3 regions of the Rhizobium sp. PRIMUS64 genome follow, and region 2 is predicted to be linked to each of the others. Evidence: predicted binding sites of a transcription regulator. Region 2 holds the regulator's gene; each other region holds the start of a gene.

Region 1 (5,079 bases), on a different contig from region 2:
CCACCTTGGCCGGATCGATGACGCCCTGTGCATAAAGGTCGCCATATTCGCCCGTCTGAGCGTTCCATCCGTAGGAGAACTCGCTTTTCTCGCGCAGCTTGCCGACAATGACCGAGCCTTCCGCTCCGGCGTTTTCGGCGATCTGGCGAGCCGGCGCCTCGACCGCGCGGCGAACGATGTCGACACCGACGCGCTGGTCACCATTGGCGGTCTTGACGGCGTCGAGCGCCTTGACGGCGCGCAGCAGCGCCACACCGCCGCCCGGCAGAATGCCTTCCTCGACCGCCGCGCGGGTTGCGTGAAGCGCGTCGTCGACGCGATCCTTCTTCTCCTTCACTTCGACTTCCGTCGAGCCGCCGACGCGGATGACGGCAACGCCGCCAGCGAGCTTGGCAAGACGTTCCTGCAGCTTCTCGCGGTCATAGTCGGATGTGGTCTCTTCGATCTGGGCCTTGATCTGGGCCACACGACCTTCGATGTCGGACTTGGCGCCCGAACCGTCGACGATTGTGGTGTTCTCCTTCTCGATCGACACCTTCTTGGCTCGGCCGAGCATGTCGAGCGTGACGGATTCAAGCTTGATGCCGAGATCTTCGGAGATGACGGTGCCGGCGGTCAGGATGGCGATGTCTTCGAGCATGGCCTTGCGGCGGTCGCCGAAGCCGGGCGCCTTGACGGCAGCGATCTTGAGGCCACCGCGCAGCTTGTTGACAACGAGGGTTGCCAGGGCTTCGCCTTCGACATCTTCAGCGATGATGAGCAGCGGCTTGCTGGACTGGACGACGGCTTCGAGAACCGGCAGCATCGACTGCAGGTTCGAGAGCTTCTTCTCGTGGATGAGGATATAAGGGTCTTCGAACTCCACCCGCATCTTGTCGGCATTAGTCACGAAGTAGGGGCTGAGATAGCCGCGATCGAACTGCATGCCTTCGACAACTTCGAGTTCGGTTTCGGCGGTCTTGGCTTCTTCGACGGTGATGACGCCATCATTGCCGACCTTTTCCATGGCTTCCGCCAAAAAGCGGCCGATTTCGGCATCGCCATTGGCGGAGATCGTGCCGACCTGGGCGATTTCGGAATTGTTTGAGATCTTGCGGGCATTGGCCTTCAGTTCCGCGACGATGGCGGCGACCGCAAGATCGATGCCGCGTTTCAGGTCCATCGGGTTCATCCCTGAGGTAACTGCCTTGGCGCCCTCCTTGACGATCGCCTGGGCCAGCACCGTTGCGGTGGTGGTGCCGTCGCCGGCAATGTCGCTGGTCTTCGAAGCAACTTCGCGGACCATCTGGGCGCCCATATTCTCGAACTTGTCTTCGAGTTCGATTTCCTTGGCGACCGAAACCCCGTCCTTGGTGATGCGCGGGGCGCCGAACGACTTGTCGATCACGACGTTGCGGCCCTTCGGGCCGAGGGTCGCCTTCACGGCGTTGGCCAGGATGTCGACGCCACGCAACATCTTCTCGCGGGCTTCGGTGCTGAATTTGATTTCTTTAGCAGCCATGTCCTCACTCCTTCATAGGCAGCCAGAGCAATTCCAGGAAAAGTGCGTAGCGGTTTTTCCGTTCGGAATTGCGTCAGAAATAAAAGCTTGGAGCGGTTCTGCGTTTCCATGAAAAGCTGATGCGCTCCTGCCCTGCATTGACTGATGTCCGCAGGGATCTCATGCGGCCTGCTTCTTTTCGCCCTGGGCTTCGATGATGCCCATCACGTCGCTTTCCTTCATGATCAGCAGGTCTTCGCCGTTGATCTTGATCTCGGTACCGGACCATTTGCCGAATAGGATGCGATCGCCGGCCTTGACGTCGAGCGCCTGTATCTGGCCGGCGTCGTTGCGTGCGCCGGGGCCGACGGCGATGACCTCGCCTTCCTGCGGTTTCTCCTTGGCGGTATCGGGAATGATGATGCCGCCCTTGGTCTTTTCCTCTGAATCGACCCGGCGGACGAGAATGCGGTCATGAAGCGGTCGGAACGACATGTCTTCCTCCATCGACAAACAATGATGACGTTGTTCCCTAGCCGGACCGGATGACCAATCCGGGCGGGTGCGCAGCGCGCGAGCCGCGAGCCGTGCGAGAATGATTTGGTTCGACGGCTTTGCAATTCAAGAGGGATGAAAGAAAAATTAGCACTCCCTGCCCGTGAGTGCCAACGCCTGGCAGGGAACAGAAAATCGGCTCCCGCGTTCGAATGATGAAGGCGATGGCGCCGTACCGGAGGCGAGTTCGAGCTATACTGAACTTGAATCCGGATTTCGGCGTTCCCAACTCTTTGATGATCGAGGCTTAATGAGCTCGAGCAGCGTCCCACGTCTTTTGGAGTGAGTGACATGGAAGAGAAGACCAACATAATCAAAGACCTCAGTATCGAAGAACGCGAGGAAATCCTCGTCGATATCGCTAGAACGCTGGAGGACACGGCGCGTGAGGCCTACGTCGAAGGCAATACGCATTTCGCGACGCTTTCCAACAACATGGCTGAAGCGATCCGCGTCAATGCCGATGAACTCGCCCGTGACGATCCAGAAAATGCCGAGCTCGTATTTCAGCAGGCGACGGCGATGATCTCGCAATTCGAGGCCGTGCACCCCTATCGAATGGTGAGTATGGCCGTTCATTGATTGCCGCCCGGACGGTGCGGCTCGATCGCCCGCTCAAATCAATCGCAACCCACGCGGAACTCTCACTGCTTGCAAAGGTTATTGGATCACAACATCGAGAGGTGATCCATGATGACTTCCAGATCCAACGTGCCGCCCGAGAGCGGGACAGATGACGCTCGTTCCGCCGATACGGAGCGAGCCGAGACCGATCGCAAGCGAGCATTGGAAAATGCCCGGCGCAACGTGAGTTCGACATCAGATCGCGATAGCGGCACTGAAACCCCAAGCCTGAAGCTTGCGAAAGAATATCTCAGCCTTGGCGGCCACCGTCGGTCCATGATCGACGACAACATCACCGATGTTCGCCAATGGGATGAGGATCCACCCGAGGCCGAGCGGTTCTGGAAGGAACGGGTGGAGACGCTTTCGAAGGGCAAGCGCAAACAGGTGGAGGATTTTCTTCCAACCGTCAACACGCCGTGAAAGCGACTGGGCCCGTTCCTCGGATGGCTCATCAAATGCCCTTGGAGGCGATCATGGCTATAGACAAGCACGAGCAGATCCGTCGCCGTGCCTACGAGATCTGGGAGGCCGAGGGCCGCCCGGATGGCGCCGACGAGCGCCATTGGCTTCAAGCCTGCGACGAACTTGCCGGCGAGGATGAGCATGAGACGCTGCAGAACCTGCTCGATGAAGACGATAGGGATGATGCAGCGCTGCTTCAAGGCGCCGGTGAGAGCGGCGATCTCGATCGGCGGCCGGCGAGGCCTGTCCAGGCCGCCGTGGCTCCCGTCCCTGGCATCGAGATGACGACGGGCGAAAAGCCTTCCCGACGGAAGATCAGGAAGACCGAGGGACCGTGATCGCCATGCAGCATCTCGACCATGCCATCCAGATTGCTCTTACGGCCCATGAAGGTAAGGCGGACAAAACCGGCCGGCCGTTCTTCGAGCACTGCCAGCGGGTAGCCCTTCTGGTTTCCGGTGACGAGACGCGAACGGTCGCCTATCTTCATGACGTCGTCGAGAAGGGAAGCGGCTGGACGCTCGACAGGCTGAGGGAAGAAGGCTTTCCGCCGGCGATCATCTCGGCGGTGAATGCTCTGACAAGGCGGCCGGACGAGCCGGATGACGACTTCGTCAGACGTGCGGCATCAAACCCGCTGGCCTTGCCCGTCAAACGGGCCGATCTCGAAGATAATCTCCGGCAGGCCGAACAAGCTGGCAAGAAAACGGAAAAATACCAGCGCGGCCTGGATCTTCTGCGCGACATCAGGAACGGACAATAGGAGTTCGGACAAATTTGCGCAGTTCGCCTGCAACTGCCACCAAGGTTGGCAATCGGCGCAAGAGCGCACTGCTCGGCTTCCATGTCATGTGCCGAGCGCGACTGCAACCTGGCCTCCGCTTGCAGCGGCGGAGGTCGTTGGCTCTATTTCATGCTTTGTTGGTAAACCACACGGTCGGCGCGCCGAGCACGCCTCCCGTGCGCATCGCCGTCTTCAGCTCGTCCAGCTTGCTGAACGTTTGCGCCGCTTCAAGCGTGGCAAACTCGTGGGTGACGGTAATATCGTTCGGATTGTCGATGGCTCGATAAACGGCTTGCGCCGTCACCCCATTGGCCTTCTGCACCGGCGAAAACGCATCATATATCTTGCGCCAGGCGGCGTAATCGGAGACCTCGTGCCTTACGAATAACGTCGTCATATCATCCTCCCGCGTTGCATTTCCAGGTTTGGTTGAGAGGCGTTTTACGATTGCACGAGGAACACCATGGTCTCGGGCAAGACACCATCATTCGCCATCGCATCGGCCGCTGCCTTGGTCTGCATGAAGGCCATCAACTTTTCCATATCAGCAACGTCCATGACCAAACCAACGCGATTAGACGTTTGAGGGTCTGTAAACGTGCGAATGTTCGTGACGCCAATCGGTTCCAATACCTGCTTGCGGATGGGTGAAGCGAGCCAGTGCTTCGTGTCTTTGACATTGTGATGGACCATTATGGTAGGCATTGCATCCTCCTCTGGCCTTGAAAAATGAAAGGCCAGTACATCACTACGCTTTGCTAAACTTTAGTTCAACAATATTGCGATGAGGGGGTGTTTTGCTATTTCTACCGAAGATATAAATATAATTATTTGGAGTAATCCGAAAATATTACGGTTGGCCACCGGTTTTGGCGCGTGTTATTTTTCCGGCAATGGCTTTCGCAATAGTTCAGGCGTCCGCGACCGCCGCGCGAGAGACGACGGAGGTTCAGGATGAACGAACGCCGACCATTTGATCTCAGGGCCTATGTGCACGACATCGGAACAAGGTCATGCTTTATCTGCGGATTGGTCAGGAATGACCCCGACTTCTTTCATCATCGCGTTTTTGAAGACGACGAGACGATCATCTTCCTGAGCAAGTATCCCACTCTGCCCGGCTATTGCCTTGTCTGTCCGAGGGAGCACCTCGAGGATCTGGCGCGAGACA
Region 2 (5,079 bases):
TGATGCGCAAACGTTCCGGCGCGCCGCTGTCGGCGCCGATGCGTTCGATATTATAGGGCGGATATCCGTCGCTCGCCTTGGAAATGCGCTCCAGCGTCTTTTCCATGGCATCGAAGCCCAGAAGCAGGGGGCTGGCGAAAGGGGTAATGCGGCTCATCTCTTTTCAAGTCCTTGACGCAAGCGACCATCCCGGACCTCAAACGCAGCATCCGGATGCCGCTAATATGGGGAGAAGAGCCCGGCGCTGCAAGGCGTGGGCGCGACGTGTCGGCGCGCCCTCTCAATTTTGAGGTGGTGGCGGCCCGGCTCTTTCCTTGACAAAGCCTCCGCTGCCTCGCATCAAAACGTGCCCGCGCGGAATGTGCTGATTTGTGACGGGAAGTGAAGAAATCGGTGCATGCCGATAACACGCAGTGCGAGGATGGAACGATCGGAATGGCAAGCGCAAGAAAGATCATCATCGACACGGATCCCGGCCAGGACGACGCGGCCGCCATCATGCTTGCCTTCGGCAGTCCCGATGAGCTGGAGGTTTTGGGGATCACCACGGTCGCCGGCAACGTGCCGCTTTCGTTTACCAGCCGCAATGCGCGCATCGTCTGCGAGCTCTGCGGCCGGACGGAGACGATGGTTTTTGCCGGCGCCGATGCGCCGATCGCCCGCAAGCTGGTAACGGCCGAACATGTGCACGGCAAGACCGGCCTCGACGGTCCGGAACTCAGCGAGCCGACGATGGCGTTGCAGCCCGGCCATGCCGTCGACTTCATCATCGAGACGCTGCGCCGCGAGCCGGAGGGCACGGTAACGCTGTGCACGCTCGGGCCGCTCACCAATATCGGCATGGCCTTCCAGAAGGCGCCCGACATCGTCCCCCGCATCCGCGAGTTGGTGATGATGGGCGGCGGCTTCTTCGAGGGCGGCAACATCACGCCGGCGGCCGAATTCAACATCTATGTCGACCCCGAGGCCGCCGACATCGTCTTCCGCTCAGGCGTTCCGATCGTGATGATGCCGCTTGACGTGACGCATCAATTGCTGACCCGCAAGGACCGGGTGAAACGCATGGCCGAGATCGGCACGGCGCCGGCAAAGGCCATGGTCGAGATGCTGGAATTCTTTGAGCGCTTCGACATCGAGAAATACGGTTCCGACGGCGGGCCGCTACACGACCCGACCGTTGTCGCCTACCTGCTGAAGCCGGAGCTTTTCCAGGGCCGGGACTGCAATGTCGAGATCGAGGTCCAGTCCGAACTCACCATCGGCATGACGGTCGTCGACTGGTGGCATGTGACCGAGCGCAAGCGCAATGCCAGGGTCATGCGCCATGTCGATGCGGACGGCTTCTTCGATCTGCTGATCGAACGCTTCGCCCGCATCTGATCCTTTGGCCTCCCTCTCCCGAGGGAGAGGGAAATGATATCAGGCGTCCTTCTCGTCGAAGACAGAGTTGGTTTCGGCTTCGGCCGGCTTCGGGCCGCCCTTGGCGACGCCGACCATGGCCGGGCGCAGCACGCGCTCGCCGATGGTGAAGCCTGCCTGCACGACCTGGACGACCGTGTTGTTCGGCACGTCCGGGTTCGGCACCTCGAACATCGCCTGATGGAAATTCGGATCGAACTTCTGGCCAACCGGCTCCAGCTTGCGAACGCCATGGCGCTCGAGAGCCGACAGCATGGCGCGCTCGGTCATCTCGACACCCTCGATCAGCGTGCTCAGGCCGGCATCGGCCGCAGCCTTGGTCTCCGGAGAGATGGCATCAAGCGCGCGGCGCAGATTGTCCGAGACGGCGAGCATGTCGCGCGCGAAACCCGCGACGGAATAGGACTTGGCATCCTTCACCTCGCGCTCGGTGCGCCGGCGCAGATTGTCCATCTCGGCAGCAAGGCGCAGATAGCGGTCGCGTAGTTCGCCGTTTTCGGCTTTCAGAAGCTCGATCGGGTCCGGCTGGGCGGGCTCTTGCTGCGCAGTTTCGTTCTCGACGTAGGCGGCAGCGTCGGCTGCGGCATCGGCCGCAGTTGCGTCAGGTCCGTTTTTCGTCGTGTCATCGGTCATGACGGTCTCCGGTTGGTGTCTTCAGATGCGCCCGATATCGAGGTTTGACCGAAAAAAATCAAGTCTGCGTGACAAAGAAGCGAAAATTCCGCACACTTGATAGCTGCTTCGTCAAAGCTGATTGCGCGAAAGTCGGGAGACGAGTTGGGCTGTATAGTCCACCATTGGCACGATGCGGGAATAATTGAGCCGCGTCGGGCCAATGACGCCGACGGCGCCGACGATGCGATCATCATCATCACGATAGGGCGCGACGATCAGCGACGAGCCGGACAGCGAGAAGAGCTTGTTTTCCGAACCGATGAAGATGCGCACCCCCGAACCGCTTTCGGCGAGATTGAGAATCTCGATCAGGCTGTCCTTCTTCTCGAGATCGTCGAACAGCAGGCGCAGCCGGTCGAGATCCTCGGCGCCGGCCAGGCCCTCGAGCAGGTTGGCGCGGCCGCGGATGATCAGCTGAGCGGGCTTTCCCTCGTCCGGGCTGCCGGACCAGACAGCGATGCCGCGCTCGACGAGATCGCGCGACAGGGCATCGAGCTCGTGGCGGACATCGTCCTTCAGCCGGCTTAATTGCTTGCGAAGCTCCGGCAGGGTCTGACCGGACATGTGGGCATTGAGAAAATTCGCCGCCTCCGTCAGCTGCGAGGAGGTGACGCCCGCCGGCAGCTCGATGATGCGGTTTTCCACCTGATCGTGATCGCCGACGAGCACGGCCAGCGCCTTTGTCGGTTCGAGCCGGATGAACTCGACATGTTTCAGCACCGGATCGCTTTTCGAGGTGATGACAAGGCCGGCACCGCGCGAAATGCCGGATAGCATGCGGCTTGCCTCGTTCATCATCGATTCGACAGGGTTGCCGCCGCTTTCGGCCCGCACCTGCCGGTCGATGTTGGCGCGCTCCTCGGCGGAGAGGTCGCCGACCTGCATGAAGGCATCGACGAAGAAGCGCAGGCCGATCTGGGTCGGCAGCCGGCCGGCGCTGACATGCGGCGAATAGATCAGGCCGAGCTCTTCGAGATCGCTCATGACGTTGCGCACCGAGGCCGGCGACAGCGACATCGGCAGCAGCCGGGACAGGTTGCGCGAACCGAGCGGCTCGCCGCTTTCCAGATAACCTTCGACGATGCGACGAAAAATTTCCCTGGAGCGCTCGTCCAGCGCAGCTACGGCATCCGAAACCGACGTCGACCTGATGCCCATGAAGCTTTCGAACCCGCGCTGATGATACTTCCCGAAAAGTAAGTCAAACTCGCACCCGTGGCAAAAGGGAATTTGCAAATGAGCGCCGCCAATCGTAGAAGCGGTCAAATAAACTCCAGGAGATAAGAATGCGGCCTTCAGGCAGAAAAATCGACCAGATGCGCAAGGTCTCGTTCGAGCGCAATTTTTCCAAGCACGCGGAAGGCTCCTGCCTGGTGAAGTTCGGCGATACGCATGTGCTCTGCACGGCGAGCCTCGAAGAAAAGACGCCGCCATGGCTGCGCAATACCGGCAAGGGCTGGGTCACGGCCGAATACGGCATGCTGCCGCGGGCGACCGGCGAACGCATGAAGCGCGAGGCCGCCGCTGGCAAGCAGGGCGGCCGCACCCAGGAAATCCAACGGCTGATCGGCCGGTCACTGCGTGCCGTCGTCGACCTGCAGGCGCTCGGCGAACGGCAGATCACGCTCGATTGCGACGTCATCCAAGCCGATGGCGGCACGCGGACCGCTTCGATCACCGGCGGCTGGATCGCGCTTTACGACTGCCTGAAATGGATGGAAAGCCGCAACATGATCAAGGTCGACCGGGTCCTGAAGGATCACGTCGCCGCCATCTCCTGCGGCATCTTCGCCAGCCAGCCGGTGATCGATCTCGATTACCTCGAGGACTCCTCGGCCGAGACCGATGCGAACTTCGTCATGACGGGCACTGGTGGGATTGTCGAGATCCAGGGAACGGCCGAAGGCACGCCGTTCAGCGAAGGCGAATTCACCTCGCTGATGCAGCTTGCCAGAAACGGCATCGGCGAACTCGTGGCGCTGCAGAAGCAAGCCGTCGAAGGATGAACCCCATGCTGGAAGGCATGTTGGAAACGGCGCTCTATGCGCGGGATCTCGACCAGGCCGAGACGTTCTACGAAGACGTTCTCGGACTTGAAAAGATCGCCCGCGCCGCCAACCGGCATGTCTTCTTCCGCTGCGGGCCAGGCGTTCTCTTGATCTTCAACCCCGAGCAAACGGTGAAGCCGCCGGCGCCTGAAGCACTGCAGGTGCCGCCGCATGGCGCGACCGGCGAGGGCCATGCCTGTTTCCGGGTGTCCGGCCGCAATATCGATGCCATGGCCGAACGGCTGAAGGCGGCGGGTGTCGCGATCGAATCCGAGGTGCGCTGGCCGAACGGCGGCCGCTCGATCTATTTCCGCGATCCGGCCGGCAACAGCCTGGAATGCGCGGAGGCTAAAATCTGGGGCATCGAACAGGATATCTGAATGCGCAAGCTTGAAACGAAGACCATCGTCGTTGCCAGCCACAATGCCGGCAAGATCCGCGAGATCCAGGAATTGATCGGGCCGCTCGGCTTCACCGCCAAATCGGCCGCCGAGCTGAACTTCGTCGAACCGGATGAGACCGGCACGAGCTTCGAGGAGAATGCGACGATCAAGGCGGTCGCCTCGGCCAATGCCGCCGGCATGCCGGCGCTTTCGGACGATTCCGGGCTGGTGGTCGACGCACTCGGCGGCGATCCCGGTGTCTACACCGCCAATTGGGCGGAGAAGGCCGATGGCACGCGCGATTTCGACATGGCGATGGGCAAAGTGGAAAAGGCGCTGCAGGATGCGGGCGCGACAAAGCCGGAACAGCGCACGGCGCGTTTCATCAGCGTGCTCTGCCTCGCCTGGCCGGATGGGCACACGGAGCTGTTCCGCGGCGAGGTGGAAGGCAACGTCGTCTGGCCGCCGCGGGGCACCCAGGGCTTCGGCTACGATCCGGTGTTCCAGCCTGAGGGCTACGGCATCACCTTCGGCGAAATGAGCGGCGAAGAAAA
Region 3 (5,079 bases), on a different contig from region 2:
CTGATGCTGCCGGTCGCTACGAAACCATCCAGTGGGTGTTTTTCCAGATGGCGGGTATCGGCCCGATGTTCGGCCAGTTCGGACATTTCCACAAATTCGCTGCCGACAAGGTCGCCAACAACGCCTACCCGGTGGAGCGCTATCGCGATGAATCCAAACGCTTGCTCGGCGTGCTCGAGGGCCGGCTGAAGGGTCGTCAGTGGATCATGGGCGATCAGTATACGATCGCCGACATCACCACCTTCACCTGGGTTCGCGGCGCCGATGTCTTCTATGGGGGTCGCGAGGTGCTCGAATATGCGAAATTCCCCGCCGTCTCGGACTGGCTGGAGCGCTGCATCGCCCGTCCGGCAAGTGCCAGGGGCCTCAACATCCCGGTCAAGCCGGAGTAACCAACAGATCGCTGGAAAGTAGAAAGGCCGCCCTCGAAGACGTCGGGAGCGGCCGTTGATTTTGCTCTTCCGGCCTATCGCCGGCTCCTGCACAACTCTTTAGATCGGAACCGATTTAAGGAGTTTGCAGCAATTTGCGGGCTACAGCGACTTTTGCGCATCTGAAAAGACGCGTGGCGCTGTCGTGATCTGGCTTGCCCCTTCCAGCTTGAAGCGTGGAAAGATGAAGACGCCAACCATGCTGCCGCTGTATTTCTGCTCAAGCCCGTTCGACTCGCCCATGCAGAACAGCGGCTGGCGGAAGCCGTTCGGCATGATGATCGTCGTCGAAAAACAGAAGGAGGAGCAGAGCGTCGCCGCCTGCTCAAACAGCTCCAATATGTGGCTGCGCTCCTTGGCGTCGTAGCAGCGGATCAGGCTTAAGAGTCCACATTCCTGTGCGGCAAGGCCGTGCAGCATCGCGCTCCATTCGCCGAGACGGAGCATCCCGCTCGAAAAATCTCCAGTCCAGGCTTCGGAAACGGAAAACTGCGCCAACATCTCGTGATTTTGATTGGCGTCATCAAGCGAGCCGGGCGTCAAGGGTGCGGCTGCATTGGCTCTGGCGATCTTAAACAAGGCGTTCCCCAGTTCGGATGCGGCTATTCCGCCGCACGCTCGGCAAACACAAAGAAACAGGATCACGCAGCAGCGGGCATGATGCCCGCGCTTACCTCCGGCGATGATTGCCACGGCCATCTGGCCTCCGTAACCGGAGCCCTTCGAAGCCGAACGTTCACGCATCGCCTTCCGCGCTCCGGTCTCGACTATTGGCGAAAAATTATCGCCGGGCGCGCTTTAATTGCAGCGCGGATTTATAGGGGCTTTTGGACAAACGGCAACGGCTTTTTAAGGGGTATTCGGATTCGCATCCTTTCACGGGATGTCTGCATTTGCGCGCGATTTCGCGAGAAACAGCATCGGAAGATCATCCTTGAGGGTTTTGGAAGCGTTTTCACTCCGCGTCAGGCCGGAAATCTTGCCGCAACACTGTGTTCTCTCGCATGTTGGCAAGCTGAGAAAGACGCGGGCAGCGCAAGCCTGGCGCAAGCTTCGCGCCGCGGAGTCGGCAATAGGAGCCAGGCAAACGTTTCATCGCTATGCCAATTGGGCCGGGCGTCGAATCGCTTTGGACAAAAGAAAGGGCGACCCGAGGGCCGCCCTTCCTGTTCCGGATACCGGAATGGTGGTCAGTGATGGCTTTCGCCGATCACATCATGTCCATACCGCCCATGCCGCCCATGCCGCCCGGCATGCCAGCTGGGGCATCCTTCTTCGGCAGTTCGGCGATCATGGCTTCGGTGGTGATCAGCAGCGATGCGACAGAAGCGGCGTTCTGCAGCGCCGTGCGAACGACCTTGAGCGGGTCGACGATACCCATGGCGATCATGTCGCCATATTCGGATGTCTGGGCGTTGTAGCCGAAGTTGTCTTCGTTCTTGTCGAGGACCTTGCCGACAACGATCGAGGCTTCGTCGCCTGCGTTTTCAGCGATCTGACGAACGAGCGACTGCAGGGCGCGGCGAACGATGTTGATGCCGGCTTCCTGGTCGTCGTTTGCACCCTTGACGGTGATCTTCGTGGAGGAGCGGAGCAGAGCGATACCGCCGCCGGGGACGATGCCTTCCTGAACAGCAGCGCGGGTCGCGTTGAGCGCGTCGTCGATGCGGTCCTTCTTTTCCTTCACTTCAACTTCCGTCGAGCCGCCGACGCGGATGACGGCAACGCCGCCAGCGAGCTTGGCAAGGCGTTCCTGCAGCTTCTCGCGGTCGTAGTCGGAGGTGGTTTCTTCGATCTGAGCCTTGATCTGGGCAACACGGCCTTCGATGTCTGTCTTGGCGCCCGAACCGTCGACGATCGTCGTGTTTTCCTTGGAGATCGAAACCTTCTTGGCACGGCCGAGCATGTCGAGCGTGACGGATTCGAGCTTGATGCCGAGATCTTCAGAGATGACAGTGCCGCCCGTCAGGATGGCGATGTCTTCGAGCATGGCCTTGCGGCGGTCGCCGAAGCCAGGAGCCTTGACGGCAGCGATCTTGAGACCACCGCGCAGCTTGTTGACGACGAGCGTTGCGAGGGCTTCGCCTTCGACGTCTTCAGCGACGATGAGGAGCGGCTTGCCGGTCTGGACGACAGCTTCGAGAACCGGGAGCATCGACTGCAGGTTCGAGAGCTTCTTCTCATGAAGGAGAATGAAGACGTCTTCGAGGTCTGCGATCATCTTTTCCGGGTTGGTCACGAAGTAGGGGCTGAGGTAGCCGCGGTCGAACTGCATGCCTTCGACGACTTCGAGTTCGGTTTCGGCGGTCTTGGCTTCTTCAACCGTGATGACGCCTTCGTTGCCGACCTTCTGCATGGCTTCAGCAATGTCGAGACCGACCTGCTTGTCGCCATTGGCCGAAATCGTGCCGACCTGTGCAACTTCTTCCGAGGTGGAGATCTTCTTGGCCTTGGCCTGGAGATCCTTCACGACGTCAGCAACAGCAAGATCGATGCCGCGCTTCAGGTCCATCGGGTTCATGCCGGCGGCAACGGCCTTGTTGCCTTCGCGAACGATCGCCTGGGCAAGAACGGTTGCAGTCGTGGTGCCGTCGCCGGCGATGTCGTTGGTCTTCGAAGCAACTTCGCGGACCATCTGGGCGCCCATGTTTTCGAACTTGTCTTCGAGTTCGATTTCCTTGGCGACCGAAACGCCGTCCTTGGTGATGCGCGGAGCGCCGAAGGACTTGTCGATGATGACGTTACGGCCCTTCGGGCCGAGCGTTACCTTCACTGCATCGGCGAGAATGTCGACGCCACGCAGCATCTTTTCGCGCGCGGTGCGGCCAAACTTGATTTCTTTAGATGCCATATTCTTAACTCCTGAATTCGAGTTGTTCGGGCAAAGAGCCCGTCAGCCATTTCGGGAAAGCAGGTCGGCCGATCAGCCGATAATGCCCATAATGTCGGCTTCCTTCATGATCAGAAGGTCTTCGCCGTCGATCTTGACTTCGGTGCCGGACCACTTGCCGAACAGGATGCGGTCGCCAGCCTTGACGTCGAGTGCGACAACCTTGCCGGACTCATCGCGCGCGCCGGAGCCGACGGCGACGATTTCGCCTTCCTGCGGCTTTTCCTTGGCGGTATCGGGAATGATGATGCCACCCTTGGTCTTGGCTTCGGACTCAACGCGGCGAACAACGACGCGGTCGTGAAGGGGGCGGAAGTTGGTGCTTGCCATTGTCTAATCCCTCGATCGAATGACATTCGCGGACCGGAGTGGCCCACATGGATAGGTGTTAGCACTCCCTTGCGGTGAGTGCTAGCGACGAGCATTTAGGGATGGCTCCGAAAGGAGTCAATGAGAGCAATCACGAATTTTTGCGCCGGAATTGTGAAGAGGCCGGAGAATAGTCGGAGATTGCGGCCGAAACCCGGCGCAGCCGTACCCCTCCGCCTCGGGATGGGATCGTCAAGCTTTGCCCATCCACTCCCGCCGATCGCCGGTCGAAATCTTCCCATTGGCCGGCAGCAAAGAAAATGCCTTGCCATCGCCTTGCGCCTTTGCAATGTCACCGGTGACTGAAGCAAATCGGGAAATCGGAATGGCGAAGCGGATAGAAAACTTCTCGGAGATAACAAGTCACTATGATGTGGTGCTCTGTGATGTCTGGGGCGTCGTTCACAACGGCGTCGATCCGTTCCCGAAGGCGGCAACCGCCCTTGAAGCGGCACGTGAGAGTGGCGTCGCCGTCGTCCTCATCACCAATTCGCCGCGTCTTTCCTGGCAGGTGGTCGAGCAGCTGCGCCAGATCGGCGTTCCCGACAGCGCCTATGACAAGATCGTCACCTCGGGTGACGTCACGCGAGGGCTGATCTCCGAAGGGCCGAAGACGGTCTTTCTGCTCGGCCCGGAGCGCGACAAGGCGCTTCTCGAAGGCATTGGCGTCGAGCGCCGGCCGGCGGGCGAAGCGCAATCGCTGGTCTGCACCGGCTTTTTCGACGACGAGACCGAGAAGCCGGAGGATTACACCGACATGCTTCTCAACTTCAAAGCCCGCGACGTGCCGATGATCTGCGCCAATCCCGACCTCATCGTCGAGCGCGGCCATCGCATCATCCCCTGCGCCGGCGCCATGGCCGCCTATTACGAACAGCTCGGTGGCAGCACCCGCATCGCCGGCAAGCCGCACCGGCCGATCTACGAGGCGACGCTGGCCGCTGCCCGCGAGCTTCGCGGCGATTTCCCCGTCGACCGAGTGCTGGCGATCGGCGACGGCATGCCGACCGATGTGCGCGGTGCCTTGAATTATGGCCTCGACCTTCTTTACATCAGCGGCGGTATCCACGCCAGGGAATACACCCTCAACGGCGAAACCGACGAGGCGATCCTCAACGCCTATCTCGAACGGGAGAAAGCCGCGCCGAAGTGGTGGATGCCACGCCTTGCATGAAGAGAAGCCAGCCGATGACCGTCTTCCACCGCAATGAAACCCGGGAACCCTTGCCCGCCCATCTGAAGGGCGGCGTCATTGCCATCGGTAATTTCGACGGCGTGCACCGCGGCCATCAATCGGTGCTGAGCCGCGCGCTCGAAATCTCCAAGGCGCGCGGTATCCCCGCTTTGGTGCTGACCTTCGAGCCGCATCCGCGCACGGTCTTTCGGCCG

The links. Region 2 encodes HrcA, which represses chaperone genes, less so after heat shock. Its sites were predicted from a motif close to GTTAGCACTCNCNNNNNGNGAGTGCTAAC; they were not measured.
Region 1: a site for HrcA is predicted at 2,122-2,150, ahead of groES (co-chaperone GroES). Genes of this name have one in related genera too.
Region 3: a site for HrcA is predicted at 3,709-3,737, ahead of groES (co-chaperone GroES). Genes of this name have one in related genera too.

The regions. Positions count from the first base shown of each region.
Region 1 is NZ_JALBGX010000023.1:43,222-48,300, reverse strand. Features, by position in the region: gene groL (chaperonin GroEL) at 1-1,501, opposite strand, end outside; gene groES (co-chaperone GroES) at 1,661-1,975, opposite strand; gene MOV76_RS12360 (hypothetical protein) at 2,327-2,617, shown strand; gene MOV76_RS12355 (hypothetical protein) at 2,726-3,082, shown strand; gene MOV76_RS12350 (DUF2934 domain-containing protein) at 3,136-3,462, shown strand; gene MOV76_RS12345 (HD domain-containing protein) at 3,468-3,887, shown strand; gene MOV76_RS12340 (hypothetical protein) at 4,036-4,305, opposite strand; gene MOV76_RS12335 (hypothetical protein) at 4,350-4,613, opposite strand; gene MOV76_RS12330 (HIT family protein) at 4,863-5,079, shown strand, end outside.
Region 2 is NZ_JALBGX010000078.1:23,571-28,649, forward strand. Features, by position in the region: gene MOV76_RS25540 (Hsp20 family protein) at 1-157, opposite strand, end outside; gene MOV76_RS25545 (nucleoside hydrolase) at 436-1,380, shown strand; gene grpE (nucleotide exchange factor GrpE) at 1,420-2,052, opposite strand; gene hrcA (heat-inducible transcriptional repressor HrcA) at 2,164-3,252, opposite strand; gene rph (ribonuclease PH) at 3,381-4,100, shown strand; gene MOV76_RS25565 (VOC family protein) at 4,097-4,522, shown strand; gene rdgB (RdgB/HAM1 family non-canonical purine NTP pyrophosphatase) at 4,523-5,079, shown strand, end outside.
Region 3 is NZ_JALBGX010000098.1:13,484-18,562, forward strand. Features, by position in the region: gene MOV76_RS28555 (glutathione binding-like protein) at 1-392, shown strand, start outside; gene MOV76_RS28560 (hypothetical protein) at 534-1,010, opposite strand; gene groL (chaperonin GroEL) at 1,642-3,282, opposite strand; gene groES (co-chaperone GroES) at 3,355-3,651, opposite strand; gene MOV76_RS28575 (TIGR01459 family HAD-type hydrolase) at 4,016-4,864, shown strand; gene MOV76_RS28580 (bifunctional riboflavin kinase/FAD synthetase) at 4,879-5,079, shown strand, end outside.